One region of the Solicola agrisoli genome, then DNA from elsewhere that is predicted to be linked to it. Evidence: predicted binding sites of a transcription regulator. Region 1 holds the regulator's gene; the other holds the start of a gene.

The links. Region 1 encodes HrcA, which represses chaperone genes, less so after heat shock. Its sites were predicted from a motif close to TTGGCACTCGNNNNNNNCGAGTGCCAA; they were not measured.
Region 2: groES (co-chaperone GroES) is a predicted target of HrcA. The motif match lies at 1,093-1,119, and genes of this name have one in related genera.

The regions. Positions count from the first base shown of each region.
Region 1 is NZ_JBMGQR010000007.1:11,239-18,667, reverse strand. It holds gene ACI6PP_RS04225 (MFS transporter) at 1-1,037, shown strand, start outside; gene ACI6PP_RS04220 (AMP-dependent synthetase/ligase) at 1,142-2,983, shown strand; gene hemW (radical SAM family heme chaperone HemW) at 3,016-4,227, shown strand; gene ACI6PP_RS04210 (DUF3097 domain-containing protein) at 4,243-5,088, opposite strand; gene ACI6PP_RS04205 (MBL fold metallo-hydrolase) at 5,138-5,857, opposite strand; gene hrcA (heat-inducible transcriptional repressor HrcA) at 5,952-6,974, shown strand; gene dnaJ (molecular chaperone DnaJ) at 7,021-7,429, shown strand, end outside.
Region 2 is NZ_JBMGQR010000041.1:442-7,870, reverse strand. It holds gene ACI6PP_RS14490 (class I SAM-dependent methyltransferase) at 1-1,053, opposite strand, end outside; gene groES (co-chaperone GroES) at 1,230-1,526, shown strand; gene groL (chaperonin GroEL) at 1,649-3,250, shown strand; gene ACI6PP_RS14475 (hypothetical protein) at 3,350-3,571, shown strand; gene ACI6PP_RS14470 (sigma-70 family RNA polymerase sigma factor) at 3,675-4,271, shown strand; gene ACI6PP_RS14465 (hypothetical protein) at 4,268-5,215, shown strand; gene guaB (IMP dehydrogenase) at 5,302-6,819, shown strand; partial or broken gene ACI6PP_RS14455 (GuaB3 family IMP dehydrogenase-related protein) at 6,857-7,429, shown strand, end outside.

The DNA.
Region 1 (7,429 bases):
TGGCCGGCATCCCGCTGGGCCACCTCGCCGACCGGCGCGGCGGCCGCGAGCTGCTCATCTGGCTGCTCGCGCTCGCCGGCCTGGCGTTCGGCGTGCTGGTGGTGGCCACGACGTGGTGGGCCTTCGTCGTGGCGATGTCGGTGGCGCTGGTGCTCGACCGGGGGTCGGCGGCCGTGCGTGCCGGCCTGATCGCCAGCAGCGTCAAGGGTCACGACCGCGTCCGGACGCGCGCGTACCTGCGCTCGGTCACCAACGTCGGCCTCGCGGTCGGCGGCGGCGTGGCCGGTGTCGCGCTGCACCTCGACACCCGCGAGGCCTACGTCGCGGTGCTGCTCGGCAATGCCGCCAGCTGCCTCGGCGCCGCCTGGATCACCCGCCGCTACCCGCACGTCCCCCCGGTGCCGCGCGAGCGCGCGGTGGGCATCACCACGGTCTTCCGCGACCGCCCGTACGTCCTGATGACGCTGCTCATGTCGGCGATGGCCGTCCAGTACGCGATCCTCGACGTCGGCATGCCCCTGTGGGTCACCGAGCAGACCGACGCGCCGCGCGTCCTGGTCTCGGTGCTCTTCATCGTCAACACCGTCGTGGTGGTGCTCTTCCAGGTGGGGGCGAGCACGCGCGTCACCTCGGTGACGACGGCCGCGCGCACCGTCAGCCTCTCGGGCATCGCGCTGCTGGTCGCCTGCCTGGCCTTCGCCGCCGCCGGCGGACGATCGGTCGGCCTCGCGGTGGTGCTCCTGGTCGTCGCCGCGCTGATGCACGTCCTCGGCGAGCTGATGCAGGCCGCGGCGCACTTCTACCTCAGCCAGGAGATGGCCTCGGACCACGCGCAGGGGCAGTACCAGGGGATGGCGAGCACCGGCTTCTCGCTGGCGGCCATGCTCGCGCCCACCGTCATCGTCCTGCTGCCGGTGGGCCTCGGCGCCCCCGGCTGGGTGGTCCTCGGCGTGCTGCTGGCGCTGCTCGGGTTCGCGCTCCTGCCCGTCATCCGATGGACGGCGAGCACGCGGGAGCGCTACGCCCACGTCGTCTGAGCGCTTCGGGTGACGTCACCCTTACCGCCCGGTAGCCTTCGTCCACTAACGTGACCCTCACCACTTCCGGTCACACCCCTGCTACGACGTGAGGTACCGCCGTCATGACGACCACGGCCCCCGCCAGCCCCGACCCCTCGCTGATCCACTCCCGCGCGCGCAACGTCGCCGAGATGTTCTACGCCCGGGTCGAGGACATGCCCGGACGCGAGGCGTTCCGCTACCCCGACGGCGAGGGCTGGACGTCCATCACCTGGGGCCAGGCCGGCCAGAGCGTCAGCGAGCTCGCCGCCGGACTGGTGGCGCTGGGCGTCGAGCCCGAGCAGCGGGTGGCCATCGCCTCGGGCACGCGCTGGGAGTGGATCCTGGCCGACCTCGCGATCAACGCCGCGGGCGCCGCCACCACCACGGTCTACCCGACCTCGGTCGCCGACGACGTCGCCTACATCCTGGCCGACTCCGAGAGCCGCGTCGTGTTCGCCGAGGACGACACCCAGGTCGCCAAGCTGCGCGAGCGCCGTGACGACCTCGGCTCGGTCGTCAAGGTGATCCTCATCGACGGCGTCGTCGAGCCCGGGGACGGCTGGGTCGTCACGCTCGACTCCGTGCTCGCCCAGGGCGCCGACCACCTCGCCGCGAACCCCGACGTCGTCTCCGAGCGCGTCGCGGGCACCCGTCCGGACTCCCTGGCCACCCTGATCTACACCTCGGGCACCACCGGCCGTCCCAAGGGCGTGCGGATCGCCCAGGACAGCTGGACCTACGAGGGCGCCGCCGTCGCCGCCGGCGGGTTCATGTCCATCGACGACCTCGAGTACCGCTGGCTGCCGATGGCCCACTCGTTCGGCAAGGTGCTGCTCACCACGCAGCTGCAGATCGGCTTCCCCGCCGCCATCGACGGCCGCGTCGACAAGATCGTCGAGAACCTCGCCGTCGTGAAGCCCACCTTCATGGGCGCCGCGCCCCGCATCTTCGAGAAGGCCTACGGCCGCATCGTCGCCACCGCGCAGGGCGAGGGCGGCCCGAAGGCCAAGATCTTCGACTGGGCCGTCAAGGTCGGTGGCGAGGTCTCCCGCCGCCGGCTGGCCGGCGAGTCCGTCCCGCTGCCGCTCAAGGTGCAGCACGGCCTGGCCGACAAGCTCGTCTTCGCCAAGGTGCGCGACCGCTTCGGCGGACGGGTCCGGTTCTTCATCTCCGGCTCGGCCGCGCTGTCCGGTGACGTCGCCCGCTGGTTCCACGCCGCCGGCATCCTCATCCTCGAGGGCTACGGGCTCACCGAGACCTCGGCCGGGTCGTTCGTCAACCACCCCGACAACTACAAGTTCGGCACCGTCGGCCTGCCCATGGAGGGCACCGAGGCCAGGATCGCCGAGGACGGCGAGATCCTGCTGCGCGGCCCGGGGGTCATGCAGGGCTACCACGGCCTCGACGAGGAGTCCGAGCAGGCGCTTGTCGGTGACGGCTGGCTCGCCACCGGCGACATCGGCGAGATCGACGCCGACGGCTTCCTGAAGATCACCGACCGCAAGAAGGACCTGTTCAAGACGTCCAACGGCAAGTACGTCGCGCCGTCGCACGTCGAGGGCATCTTCAAGGGCGTCTGCCCGCTGGCGAGCCAGATGATCATCCACGGCAACGACCGCAACTTCGTCAGCGCGCTCATCACGCTCGACGCCGACGCCGTCGCCGACTGGGCCTCGCGCAACGGCCAGGAGGGCGTCGACTACGAGACCGTCGTGACCTCCAGCGCGATGCGCGAGGTGATCGAGGGCTACGTCGCCGAGCTGAACGCCAAGCTGAACCGCTGGGAGCAGGTCAAGAAGTTCGAGATCCTCACCCACGACCTCTCGGTGGAGTCCGGCGAGATCACGCCCAGCCTCAAGGTCAAGCGCCGCGTCGTCGAGGCGAACTACAAGGACACCCTCGACGGTTTCTACGCCGGCTGAGAGCGGCGTGCCCCCGGTGACACACTGGGGGCATGCCCTCCGTCCTGCCCGCGGGCGAGCCGCTGCCCGCTGACGGGACGCTCCCGACGTCCGCGCTCGACGAGCTCGGCAGCCGGCCGTTCGGCGTCTACGTGCACGTGCCGTTCTGCCGGGTGCGCTGCGGGTACTGCGACTTCAACACCTACACCGCCGACGAGCTGGGACCGGGCGCGTCGCGCACGACGTACGCGTCGACCGTCCGTGACGAGGTGGCCCTCGCCGGTCGCGTGCTCGGCGACCGGGCGCCGCGCGTGGAGACCGTCTTCGTCGGCGGCGGGACGCCCACGCTGCTCGCCGCGGACGACCTCGTCTCGGTCCTGGCGGCGGTCGACGACGCGTTCGGCCTCGCGCCCGGCGCCGAGGTCACCACCGAGGCCAACCCCGACAGCGTCGACCCCGCGTCGCTGGCCCGGCTGCGCGAGGGCGGGTTCACCCGGATCTCCTTCGGCATGCAGTCCGCCGTGCCGCACGTGCTGGCCACGCTCGACCGCACCCACGACCCCGAGCGCGTGCCCCAGGCCGTCCGCTGGGCCCGCGAGGCGGGGTTCGAGCAGGTCAGCCTCGACCTGATCTACGGCACGCCCGGGGAGTCCCTGGACGACTGGCGCGCCTCGCTGGAGTCGGCGCTCGCGTGCGCGCCCGACCACGTCAGCGCCTACGCGCTCATCGTCGAGGACGGCACCGCGCTGGCCCGCCGCGTCGCCCGCGGCGAGGTGCCGGTGCCCGACGACGACCAGATGGCCGACGCCTACGAGCTCGCCGACGACCTCCTCGGCGCGGCCGGGTTCGGATGGTACGAGCTGTCCAACTGGGCGCGCGACGACGCGGCCCGCTGCCGCCACAACGAGCTGTACTGGCGCGGCGACCACTGGTGGGGCTTCGGGCCCGGGGCGCACTCGCACGTCGGCGGCACCCGCTGGTGGAACGTCAAGCACCCCGCCGCCTACGCGCAGCGGCTCGCGTCCGGGCTCAGCCCGGCGCACGCCCACGAGGCGCTGGACGCCGACACCCGTCACGTCGAGGACGTCCTGCTGCGCTCGCGCCTGCGCGACGGGCTCCGGCTCGATGCTGTCGACGCCGACGGCCGCGCCGCCGTCCCCGGCCTGGTGGACGAGGGCCTCGTCGACGTCTCCGCCGACACTCTCGTCCTCACCCGCCGCGGACGCCTGCTCGCCGACGCCGTCGTCCGGCGCCTGCTGCCCTAGAGGGGCCGGCGCAGCTCAGTCGACGGTGACGAAGTCGATGAGCTCCTCGACACGTCCCAGCAGGGCGGGCTCGAGGTCGGCGTAGGACGTCACGGTGCCGAGGATCCGCTTCCACGCGCGGGCGATGTCGGCTTGGTCGCGGTGGGGCCAGCCGAGGGCCTGGCAGACGCCGTGCTTCCACGGCACCGAGCGCGGGATGACCGGCCACGCCGTCATGCCGAGGCGATCGGGCTTCACCGCCTGCCACACGTCCACGTAGGGGTGGCCGACGATCTTGACGTGCTTGCCGTGCGGCCCGCGCATCACCGACGCGGCGATGCGGCTCTCCTTGGACCCCCGCACGAGGTGGTCGACCAACACGCCCACGTGGCGGCCGGGGGCGGGCCCGAACGCGTTCAGGTGGTCGCCGAGGTCGTCGACGCCCTCGAGGTACTCCACCGCCACGCCCTCGATCCGCAGGTCGTCGCCCCACACCTTCTCGACCAGCTCGGCGTCGTGGCGACCCTCGACGTAGATGCGGCTCGCGCGCGCCACCCGGGCGCGGGCGCCGGCGACGGCCACCGAGCCCGACGCCGTGCGGGTGGGCGCCGAGGGGCCCTTGGGGACGGGCGCGTGCAGGACGACGGGGCGCCCCTCCAGCAGGAACCCGGGCCCGAGCGGGAACGTGCGGCGGCGGCCCCTGCGGTCCTCGAGCTCGACGGTGTCGAGGTCGCGGTCGGTGCGCACGACCGCGCCGCAGAAGTCGGTGGTGACCTCCTCGACCACGAGGTCGCGGGAAGCCTCCTGACGCTGGGCGCGCCCGCCCTTGGGGGCGTTCCAGTCGCCGGCGAGGACGTCGGTTCCGTAGCGGTCGTGGCTCACCGGACGACGGTACGGCGCGGGCTCGCCAGAGCCCGGCGGCGACACACCGTCAGTGCGAGTGCGTCGCGGGCGGGCGCGGCACCCACTGCGCGAGCGCGCGGGGGAGCGCCTGCTCGAGCTCGGCCTCGGCGTACGGCCACGTGCCCTGCGCGTAGGCGTCGGCGGGGTCGACGCGGCGCGACGCGAGGACGTCGACCTGCTCGGCCACGGCGAGCGCCTCCTGGCGCTGGTCCTCCACGAACTCGCGGTCGACGACGGGTCCGCGGCCGGGGACGACCACCGTCCGCGCCGTCATCGCGCCGAGCACCATGTCGAGCGTCGCCGGGTACTCCAGCGGCCAGCAGTCCGCGCCGTAGCCGGGAGGGCCGGGGTTGCGGACGAGGTCGCCGGTCGCGACGACGTCGGCCAGCGGCACCGACACGACGAGGTCGGCACCGGTGGCGCCCCGTCCGGGGTGCACCGCCTCGACGTAGACGCCACCGAGGTCGACGGCGAACACGGACGCGACGACCCGTGCCGCCTCGCCCGCCACCGGGTCGTCCTCCTGCACCAGCAGGGGCGCACCGAGACCGGGACGGGTGGCCCACGTGACGCGGTCGACACCGACCGGGACGCCCCCCTCGTCGACCAGGCCGACGAGGTCGCCGGGTTCCGCGGGACCGTGCACCAGCACGCCCTCGGTGCCCACGACCGCGAGCAGCGTGGCCCGCTCCAGCTCACCGACGTGTACGCCCGCGGCGAGCCGTGTCCATTTCGCGCCTCCGGTCACGCTCGCTAGACTGGCACTCTGGCATTTCGAGTGCCAACCCCGGGGTCGCGGTCCGCCGTGCCGCAGGGCCCGCACCACACGGAGGGAGCCGGAGATGTTGGACGAACGCAAGCTCTCGGTCCTCCGGGCGATCGTCGAGGACTACGTCGCGACGCAGGAGCCCGTCGGCTCCCGCGCCCTGGTCGAGCGCCACCAGCTGGGCGTGTCGTCGGCCACGGTGCGCAACGACATGGCCGCGCTCGAGGAGGACGGCTTCATCACGCAGCCGCACACGAGCGCCGGCCGCATCCCCACCGACAAGGGCTACCGCCTGTTCGTCGACCGCCTCGCCACCGTGCGCGCGCTCTCGGGCGCCGAGCGCCGCGCGATCGAGACGTTCCTCGAGGGCGCCGTCGACGTCGACGACGTCGTGCAGCGCAGCGTCCGGATGCTCGCGCAGCTCACCCACCAGGTGGCGATCGTGCAGTACCCGAGCCTGACGCGCTCCACCGTCCGCCACGTCGAGCTCGTCCCGCTCGACGGCGCCCGCCTGCTGCTCGTCCTCATCTCCAGCAGCGGCCGCGTCGACCAGCGCGTCGTCGACCTCGGCACCCCGCCGTCCGAGCAGCTCGTCGCCGAGCTGCGCTCGCGCGTCGCCACCCTGTGCGTCGGCCAGAAGCTCAGCGACGCCGCCGTCGGGCTGGCCGAGCTGATCGGGACCTTCAGCCACGAGGACCGTCCCGTCGTCACCGCGGTCGTCACCACGCTGGCCGAGGCGTTCTCGGACGAGAAGTCCGACGAGCGCGTCGCCGTCGGCGGCACCGCCAACCTCGCGCGCTTCGGCTCCGACTTCGACACCGCGATCCGCCCGGTGCTCGAGGCCCTCGAGGAGCACGTCGTGCTGCTGAAGCTGCTCGGCGAGGCGTCGTCGCCCAGCCTGCTGACGGTGCGCATCGGCAGCGAGGTGCCCTACCACGACCTCTCCACCACCTCGGTGGTCGCGAGCGGCTACGGCGCGCCCGGCGAGTCCCTCGCCACCCTGGGCGTCGTCGGGCCCACCCGCATGGACTACCCCGGGACGATGGCCGCCGTGCGCGCCGTCGCCCGCTACGTCGGTCACACGCTGAGCACGTCGTGACCACACCCTCGACCACCCTCCTCCACCCCCTCACGAGAGCGCAGGCATGACGCAGGACTACTACGAGCTGCTCGGGGTCGGCCGCGAGGCCACGCCCGAGGAGATCAAGAAGGCCTACCGCCGCAAGGCGCGCACCCTCCACCCCGACGTCAACCCCGACGCCGACCCGGACCAGTTCAAGGCCGTCGGCATGGCGTACGAGGTGCTCGCCGACCCCGAGAAGCGCGCCATGTACGACCGCGGTGGCGACCCGTTCGGCGGCGGCGGGTACGCCGGCGCCGGCCAGGGCTTCAACTTCAACGACATCATGGACGCCTTCTTCGGCCAGGGCGGCAACCAGCGGGGCCCGCGCACCCGCAGCCGCCGGGGCCAGGACGCCCTGATCCGGCTGAGCATCGAGCTGTCCGAAGCGGCGTTCGGCGTCGCCCGCGACCTCACGGTGCACACCGCCGTCC
Region 2 (7,429 bases), on a different contig from region 1:
GTCGCGCTCGCGCAGGGCCGCCCTGAGCGCCTTGGTGCGGAACGGCAGCTCCTCCAGCACCCGGAACGCACGCGCGAACGGCGTGGGCACCAGCCGGTCGGAGGTGACGTACGCCAGGTGCGGGTCGAGCAGCCAGCCGTCGACCAGCCCCGCCACCGCGCCCACCAGCCCGGCCCGGCCGACCGCGTCGTCGGGCTCGTAGAGGTAGCCGCCCGGGCCGCCCTGGTCGACCTCGTCGGGCAGCTCGGCGTCGGTGAGGGTGGCGCCCGCGGGCAGCAGCGTGACGCGTCGTGCGGCGGTAGCGAGCGGGCGTCCCCACAGGCAGGCCTCGACGAGGTCGCCGCCGTCGCCCACCCACTCGGCCTCCACCCCGTCGGGGACGAGGTCGTGGTCGATGCCCGGCATCGTCTTGACCGCGGCGGCGCCGTCGAGCAGGCGCGTCACGAAGTCCCAGTCGGGGCTGAACGCCCGCGGGTCGAAGACGCGCCCGCGCCCGTCACGGCGGGCGGGGTCGCAGAACGCCGAGCCCCACGCGGTCAGGTCGACGGCGGTCGCGTCGCCCGTCGCGACGGTGCCCTCGAGGCCGAGGGCCTCCAGGTTGGCCGCGGCCATGGCGGCGCGGACGGGGTCGAGGTCGACGCCGTGCACCGTCAGGCCGGCCCGGGCGAAGGCGACGAGGTCGGCCCCGACCCCGCAGCCGAGGTCGACCACCGACCCGACGCCGCCGTCGGCGAGACGTCTCGCGCGGTGGGCGGCCACGCGGGAGCGCGTCGCCTGCTGGAGCGCGTCATGCGTGAGGAACATGGCCTCGGCGTCGTCGCCGAGCTTGGTGCGCGCGACGCCGCGCAGGTGGGACTGCGTGACGGCCGCCGCCACCAGCTCGCCGTCGTGGGTGCGGCGCAACCGGGTGCCCAGCGCGAGGTCGGACTCGACGCCGGCGCGGCGGCGCACCTCGTCGACCAGGGCACGGCCCTCGGGCGTGAGCAACCGCTCGAACGTCTCCAGCCGCACCCGTCGTCCGCCGTCCGCGTACCGGCCGCCGGACGCTGGCACTCGGCTTGACCGAGTGCCAACCGCGGCCTAGGTTTGAACCTGGCACTCTCACCACGAGAGTGCTGATGAAGCCACGGTACGCGACCCCCGCGACGGCGCGCGCCACGGCTTCGACCGACCGCCTCGCGGCGGTCGCGCCAGCGCACCCACAGACTCTGAAAGGGGAGGTCGACACCGTGTCGGTCACCATCAAGCCGCTCGAGGACCGCATCGTCGTCAAGACGCTCGAGGCCGAGCAGACCACCGCCTCCGGCCTGGTCATCCCGGACACCGCCAAGGAGAAGCCGCAGGAGGGTGAGGTCCTCTCGGTCGGTCCCGGTCGCGTCGACGACAACGGCAACCGCGTCCCGCTCGACGTCGCCGTCGGCGACAAGGTCATCTTCAGCAAGTACGGCGGCACCGAGGTCAAGTACGACGGCACCGAGTACCTGATCCTCTCGGCCCGCGACATCCTCGCGATCGTCGAGAAGTGATCCGCCGGTAGCGCCCCGGCCCCCGCGTCCCCACCGACGCGAGGGCCGGGGCGCTGCCGCTTCGCCCGCGCCGACCCGTCGGCCGTGGGCCCCCTTCACGCCCGCACCCTGGGAAGGAACCCATGCCCAAGATCCTGGAATTCGACGAGGAGGCCCGCCGCGCGCTCGAGCGCGGTGTCGACCAGCTCGCCAACACCGTCAAGGTGACCCTCGGCCCCAAGGGCCGCTACGTCGTCCTCGACAAGAAGTGGGGAGCCCCCACGATCACGAACGACGGCGTCACCGTCGCCCGTGAGGTCGAGCTCGACGACCCGTTCGAGAACCTCGGCGCGCAGCTCGCCAAGGAGGTCGCCACCAAGACCAACGACGTCGCCGGTGACGGCACCACCACCGCGACCGTCCTGGCCCAGGCCCTGGTCCACGAGGGTCTGCGCGCGGTCGCCGCCGGCGCCAACCCGATCGCCCTCAAGCGGGGCATCGAGGCCGCCGTCGAGGCCGTCTCGGACCGCCTGCGCGAGCTCGCCCGCGACGTCGACGACCTCAAGGACACCGGCGCCGTCGCCACCATCTCGGCCCGCGACGCGCACATCGGCGAGCTCATCGCCGAGGCGTTCGACAAGGTCGGCAAGGACGGCGTCATCACCGTCGAGGAGTCCAACACGCTCGGCACCGAGCTGGACTTCACCGAGGGGATGCAGTTCGACAAGGGCTACATCTCGCCGTACTTCGTCACCGACACCGAGCGTCAGGAGACGGTCCTCGACGACCCGTACATCCTGATCAACCAGGGCAAGATCTCCTCGATCAACGACCTGCTGCCCCTGCTCGAGAAGGTCGTCCAGGCCGGCAAGCCGCTGTTCATCGTGGCCGAGGACGTCGAGGGCGAGGCCCTGTCGACGCTCGTGGTCAACAAGATCCGCGGCACCTTCACCGCGGCCGCCGTCAAGGCGCCCGCGTTCGGCGACCGCCGCAAGGCGATCCTGTCCGACCTCGCCGCCCTCACCGGCGCGCAGGTCGTCACCCCGGACGTCGGCCTCAAGCTCGACCAGGTCGGCCTCGAGGTGCTCGGCACCGCCCGTCGCGTCACCATCACCAAGGACGACACGACGATCATCGACGGCGGCGGCGACAAGGACGACGTCACCGCTCGCGTCAGCCAGATCAAGGCCGAGATCGAGGCCTCGGACTCGGACTGGGACCGCGAGAAGCTCCAGGAGCGCCTGGCCAAGCTGGCCGGCGGCGTCGTCGTCATCCAGGTCGGCGCGGCCACCGAGGTCGAGCTCAAGGAGAAGAAGCACCGCATCGAGGACGCCGTCTCGGCGACCCGCGCGGCCATCGAGGAGGGCATCGTCGCCGGCGGCGGCTCGGCCCTCGTCACGGCCAGCCAGGTCCTGGACGACAACCTCGGCAAGGACGGTGACGAGGCCACCGGCGTCGCCATCGTCCGCAAGGCCGCGGTGGAGCCGCTCCGCTGGATCGCCGAGAACGGTGGCGAGCCCGGCTACGTCGTCGTGGCCAAGGTCAAGGAGACCGGCCAGGGCTACAACGCCGCGACCAACGAGTACGGCGACCTGCTCGCGCAGGGCGTCCTCGACCCGGTCAAGGTCACCCGCTCGGCCCTCGCCAACGCCGCGTCCATCGCGGCGCTGCTGCTCACCACCGAGACCCTCGTGGTGGACAAGCCGGCCGACGACGCGGACGACCACGCCGGTCACTCGCACTGACGCAGCACCTGAGCACCACCGCGTGAGGTGACTCACGCGGACGACGGCCTCCTCGGTGAGTTAGGTTAGGGTTACCTGATCTACTCCGAGGAGGCCGTCGTGCTGTCCGGTCCCGAGTCCCGCCCCGTCCGCGCCGTGCCGGACGTGCCCCACCTGCGGCTCGTGCCGCCGGTGCCCGAGACCGTCGAGCGGCCCGTCGACGACGTCACCGTGCTGCGGCGCGCCGTCGACGAGCGACCGCCGCGCGAGCTCGTCGCGTTCCTCGTGGCCCGCCGCGTGATCGCCGGCGGACTGCGCCTGGGGGAGCGCCCGCGCACCTGAGAGTCGACGCGCGGCCCTTGCCGCCCCCGGTCGGACGTGGCACGGTGGCTCCGGCGGTGCGCCGGGCCCCGTCCGCACGACCACGGCTGGGGAGGGTGGAGCGATGTCGATCCCACCCGACAGCGACCCCTCGCTGTCCCGCCTGGCCCTGAGCGCGCTCGACAGCGACCACGTGATGGAGCTGCTGATGACGCGCGTGCGGGACGTGTCGTTCCGCTACTGCCGCGCGCGGCTCACCACGTACGTCGGCGGGCGCCAGCTCGTCGACGACGTCGCGCAGGAGATCTGCCTGGCCGTGTTTAACGCGCTGCCGAGGTTCGAGCACTCCGGGGTGCCGTTCGAGGCGTTCGTCTACGCGATCGGCAGCCGCAAGGTGGCCGACGCCCAGCGCGGCATGATCCGCTCGCCGCTCGTCCTGGTCGACGACGTCCCCGAGCAGACCGACGCCGCTCCCACCCCCGAGCAGGTGGTGCTGGCCGACGCCGACGCCGCCGAGGTGCAGCGGGTCCTCGAGCACCTGCCCGAGAAGCACCGCGAGGTGCTCGTGCTCCGCATCGCCCTCGGTCTGTCGGCCGAGCGCGCTGGCGCGACCCTGGGCATGAGCGCCGGCGCCGTCCGCGTGGCCCAGCACCGGGCGCTCGAGCGGCTCCGGGCGCTGATGGCCGAGCGCGCCCGGACCCTCCAGGGGGTGGCGCGATGAGCGAGCACCTGCCCGACGCCGACGGCGTGGTCGACCTCGCCGCCGTCGCCGCCGACGACGCCCTCGTCGAGTCGCTGCGCGCCGGCACGCACGACCCGGCAGACCCGCTCGCCGCGGCGCTGGCGCGCTGGAGCGAGGAGGTCGACGTCGCGGTGCCGCCCGCGCCCGTCGCCGTCCCCGCCCGCCGACGCCCCCGCGGTGCCCGCACCGTCGGCCTGGTGGCCAGCGTCGGCCTGATCTTCGCCAGCGGCGTCGGGCAGGCCGTCGCCGACGACCCCGCCGCCCCGCTGCGCTTCGTCGTCGACCACGGGGTCTCCCTCGGCGAGCGTCTCGTCGGCGACGCACCGACGATCGACGACTCCGCGCCGGGCGTCCCGTCGCCCACGCGCAGCGCGCCCCGCCCGTCGCTCCCCGGGGCCGCCTCGGTCGCCGACCGCTCCACCGTGGACGCCGGGGCCGCACCCCGGGTCCACGCCGGACCCGGTCCCGGTGGCACTCCCGCACCGTCGCCGGGCCCCGAGAGCCTGCTGGCCGCGCTCGTCGCCGACCCGCCGGCCGCGCAGGCACCTGCAGGCGAGGACCTCCTGGCCGACGGTGCGCTGCCCGGTGTCGCCCCGACCGCTCAGGCTCCGGTCGCGCCACCGACCATGGCTCCGCCGGTGGGCCTCGCGCCGCCGCCGTCGGCGTCGGCCACCCCGCCGTCGCTGCTCCCGGGCAAGCGGCCCACCAAGCGGCCGCGGCCGCCCGCGACGTCGGCGCCCACGCCGTCCGAGACACCGGGCCCGACCCCGTCGGAGACGCCGAGCCCCACGCCGTCGGAGACGCCCGACCCGAGCGAGACGCCGTCGCCGAGCCCGAGCGACGAGCCGACGGGCTCCGAGCCCACCGCGTCGGAGCCGGCGGCCCCGGGTGTGACGCCCGAGACGTCGCCCACCGAGCCGTAGACCGTCCGATCGGGGGCGTCCGACCCCGGCAGTACGATGGACGCTCCGGACCGGGCGGGTCCGGGAGTGGCGACGGAAGGACCCTCGTGGAGCTGCACTCGACCGGCGTACCCGACAAGTTCGCGGCCCTCGGGCTCACCTACGACGACGTGCTCCTGCTGCCGGGCGAGACCGACGTCGTGCCCAGCGAGGTCGACACCACGGCCCGTCTCACCCGCGACATCACGCTGCGCCTGCCGTTGCTGTCCAGCGCGATGGACACCGTCACCGAGTCGCAGATGGCGATCGCGATGGCCCGCGAGGGCGGCATCGGCATCCTGCACCGCAACCTGTCGATCGACGACCAGGCGTACCAGGTCGACCTCGTCAAGCGCACGCAGACGGGCATGATCTCCAACCCCATCACCATCGGCCCCAAGGCCACGCTGGAGGACCTCGACGACATCTGCGGGCAGTACCGCGTGTCGGGCCTCCCGGTGGTCGACGAAGGCGACACCCTGCTCGGCATCATCACCAACCGCGACCTGCGCTTCGTGCCGGTCGCGGAGTGGTCGCAGCGCCTCGTCGGCGACGTGATGACCCCGATGCCGCTGATCACCGGGCCCGTCGGGATCGACCGTGAGGACGCCACCGAGCTGCTGCGCAAGCACAAGCGCGAGCGCCTGCCGATCGTCGACCCCGACGGCAAGCTCGCCGGCCTGATCACCGTCAAGGACTTCGTGAAGTCCGAGCAGCACCCGCACGCCAGCAAGGACGCCGACGGCCGCCTGCTCGTCGGCGCGGCCATCGGCTACTTCGGCGACGCGTGGGAGCGCGCCACGGCGCTCGTCGAGGCGGGCGTCGACGTCCTCGTGCCCGACGTCGCCAACGGCCACGCGCGCCTGATGCTCGACATGGTCCGCAGGATCAAGGCCGACCCCGCCATGCGCCACGTGCAGGTGATCGGCGGCAACGTCGCCACCCGGGCCGGCGCGCAGGCGCTCGTCGACGCGGGCGTCGACGGCGTCAAGGTGGGCGTCGGGCCCGGCTCGATCTGCACCACCCGCGTCGTCGCCGGCGTCGGAGTCCCGCAGGTCACCGCGATCTACGAGGCCTCGCTCGCCTGCGGCCCGGCCGGCGTCCCGCTCGTCGGTGACGGCGGCCTGCAGCACTCCGGCGACATCGCCAAGGCGCTCGTCGCCGGCGCCGACACGGTGATGATCGGCTCGCTGCTCGCCGGCTGCGAGGAGAGCCCCGGCGAGCTGGTCTTCCTCAACGGCAAGCAGTTCAAGAAGTACCGCGGCATGGGCTCGCTCGGGGCCATGGCCTCGCGCGGCAAGACGTCGTACTCCAAGGACCGCTACTTCCAGGCCGACGTCACGAGCGACGACAAGATCGTCCCCGAGGGCATCGAGGGCCAGGTCGCCTACCGCGGGCCGCTGGCCGCCGTCGCGCACCAGCTCGTGGGCGGTCTGCACCAGTCGATGTTCTACGTCGGGGCCAACACCATCCCCGAGCTGCAGGAGCGTGGGCAGTTCGTCCGCATCACGTCGGCCGGGCTCAAGGAGAGCCACCCGCACGACATCCAGATGACGGTCGAGGCGCCGAACTACTCCGGTCGCTGACGCGGCCACCTGCACACCGAGCGAACCCGAGGGGACCATGGACATCGAGATCGGCACGGCCAAGCGAGGCCGCCGCGCGTACTCCTTCGACGACATCGCGATCGTCCCGAGCCGGCGCACCCGCGACCCCGAGGAGATCTCGACCGCGTGGCAGATCGACGCCTACCGGTTCGACATCCCGATCATGGCCGCGCCGATGGACTCGGTGATGTCGCCCGACACCGCGATCGCGCTCGGCAACTTCGGCGGTCTCGGCGTGCTCGACCTCGAGGGCCTGTGGACCCGCTACGAGGACCCGACCTCGCTGCTCGAGGAGGTCGCGCGCCTCGACGGCGACGACGCCACCGTCCGCATGCAGCAGATCTACGACGAGCCGATCAAGCCCGACCTGATGGTCGAACGGCTCCAGCAGGTGCGTCGCGCCGGCGTCACCGTGGCCGGAGCCCTGTCGCCGCAGCGCACCAAGCAGTTCGCCAAGCACGTCGTCGACGCCGGCGTCGACCTGTTCGTCATCCGCGGCACCACCGTCTCGGCCGAGCACGTGTCGGGCCAGACCGAGCCGCTGAACCTCAAGGAGTTCATCTACGAGCTCGACGTCCCGGTCATCGTC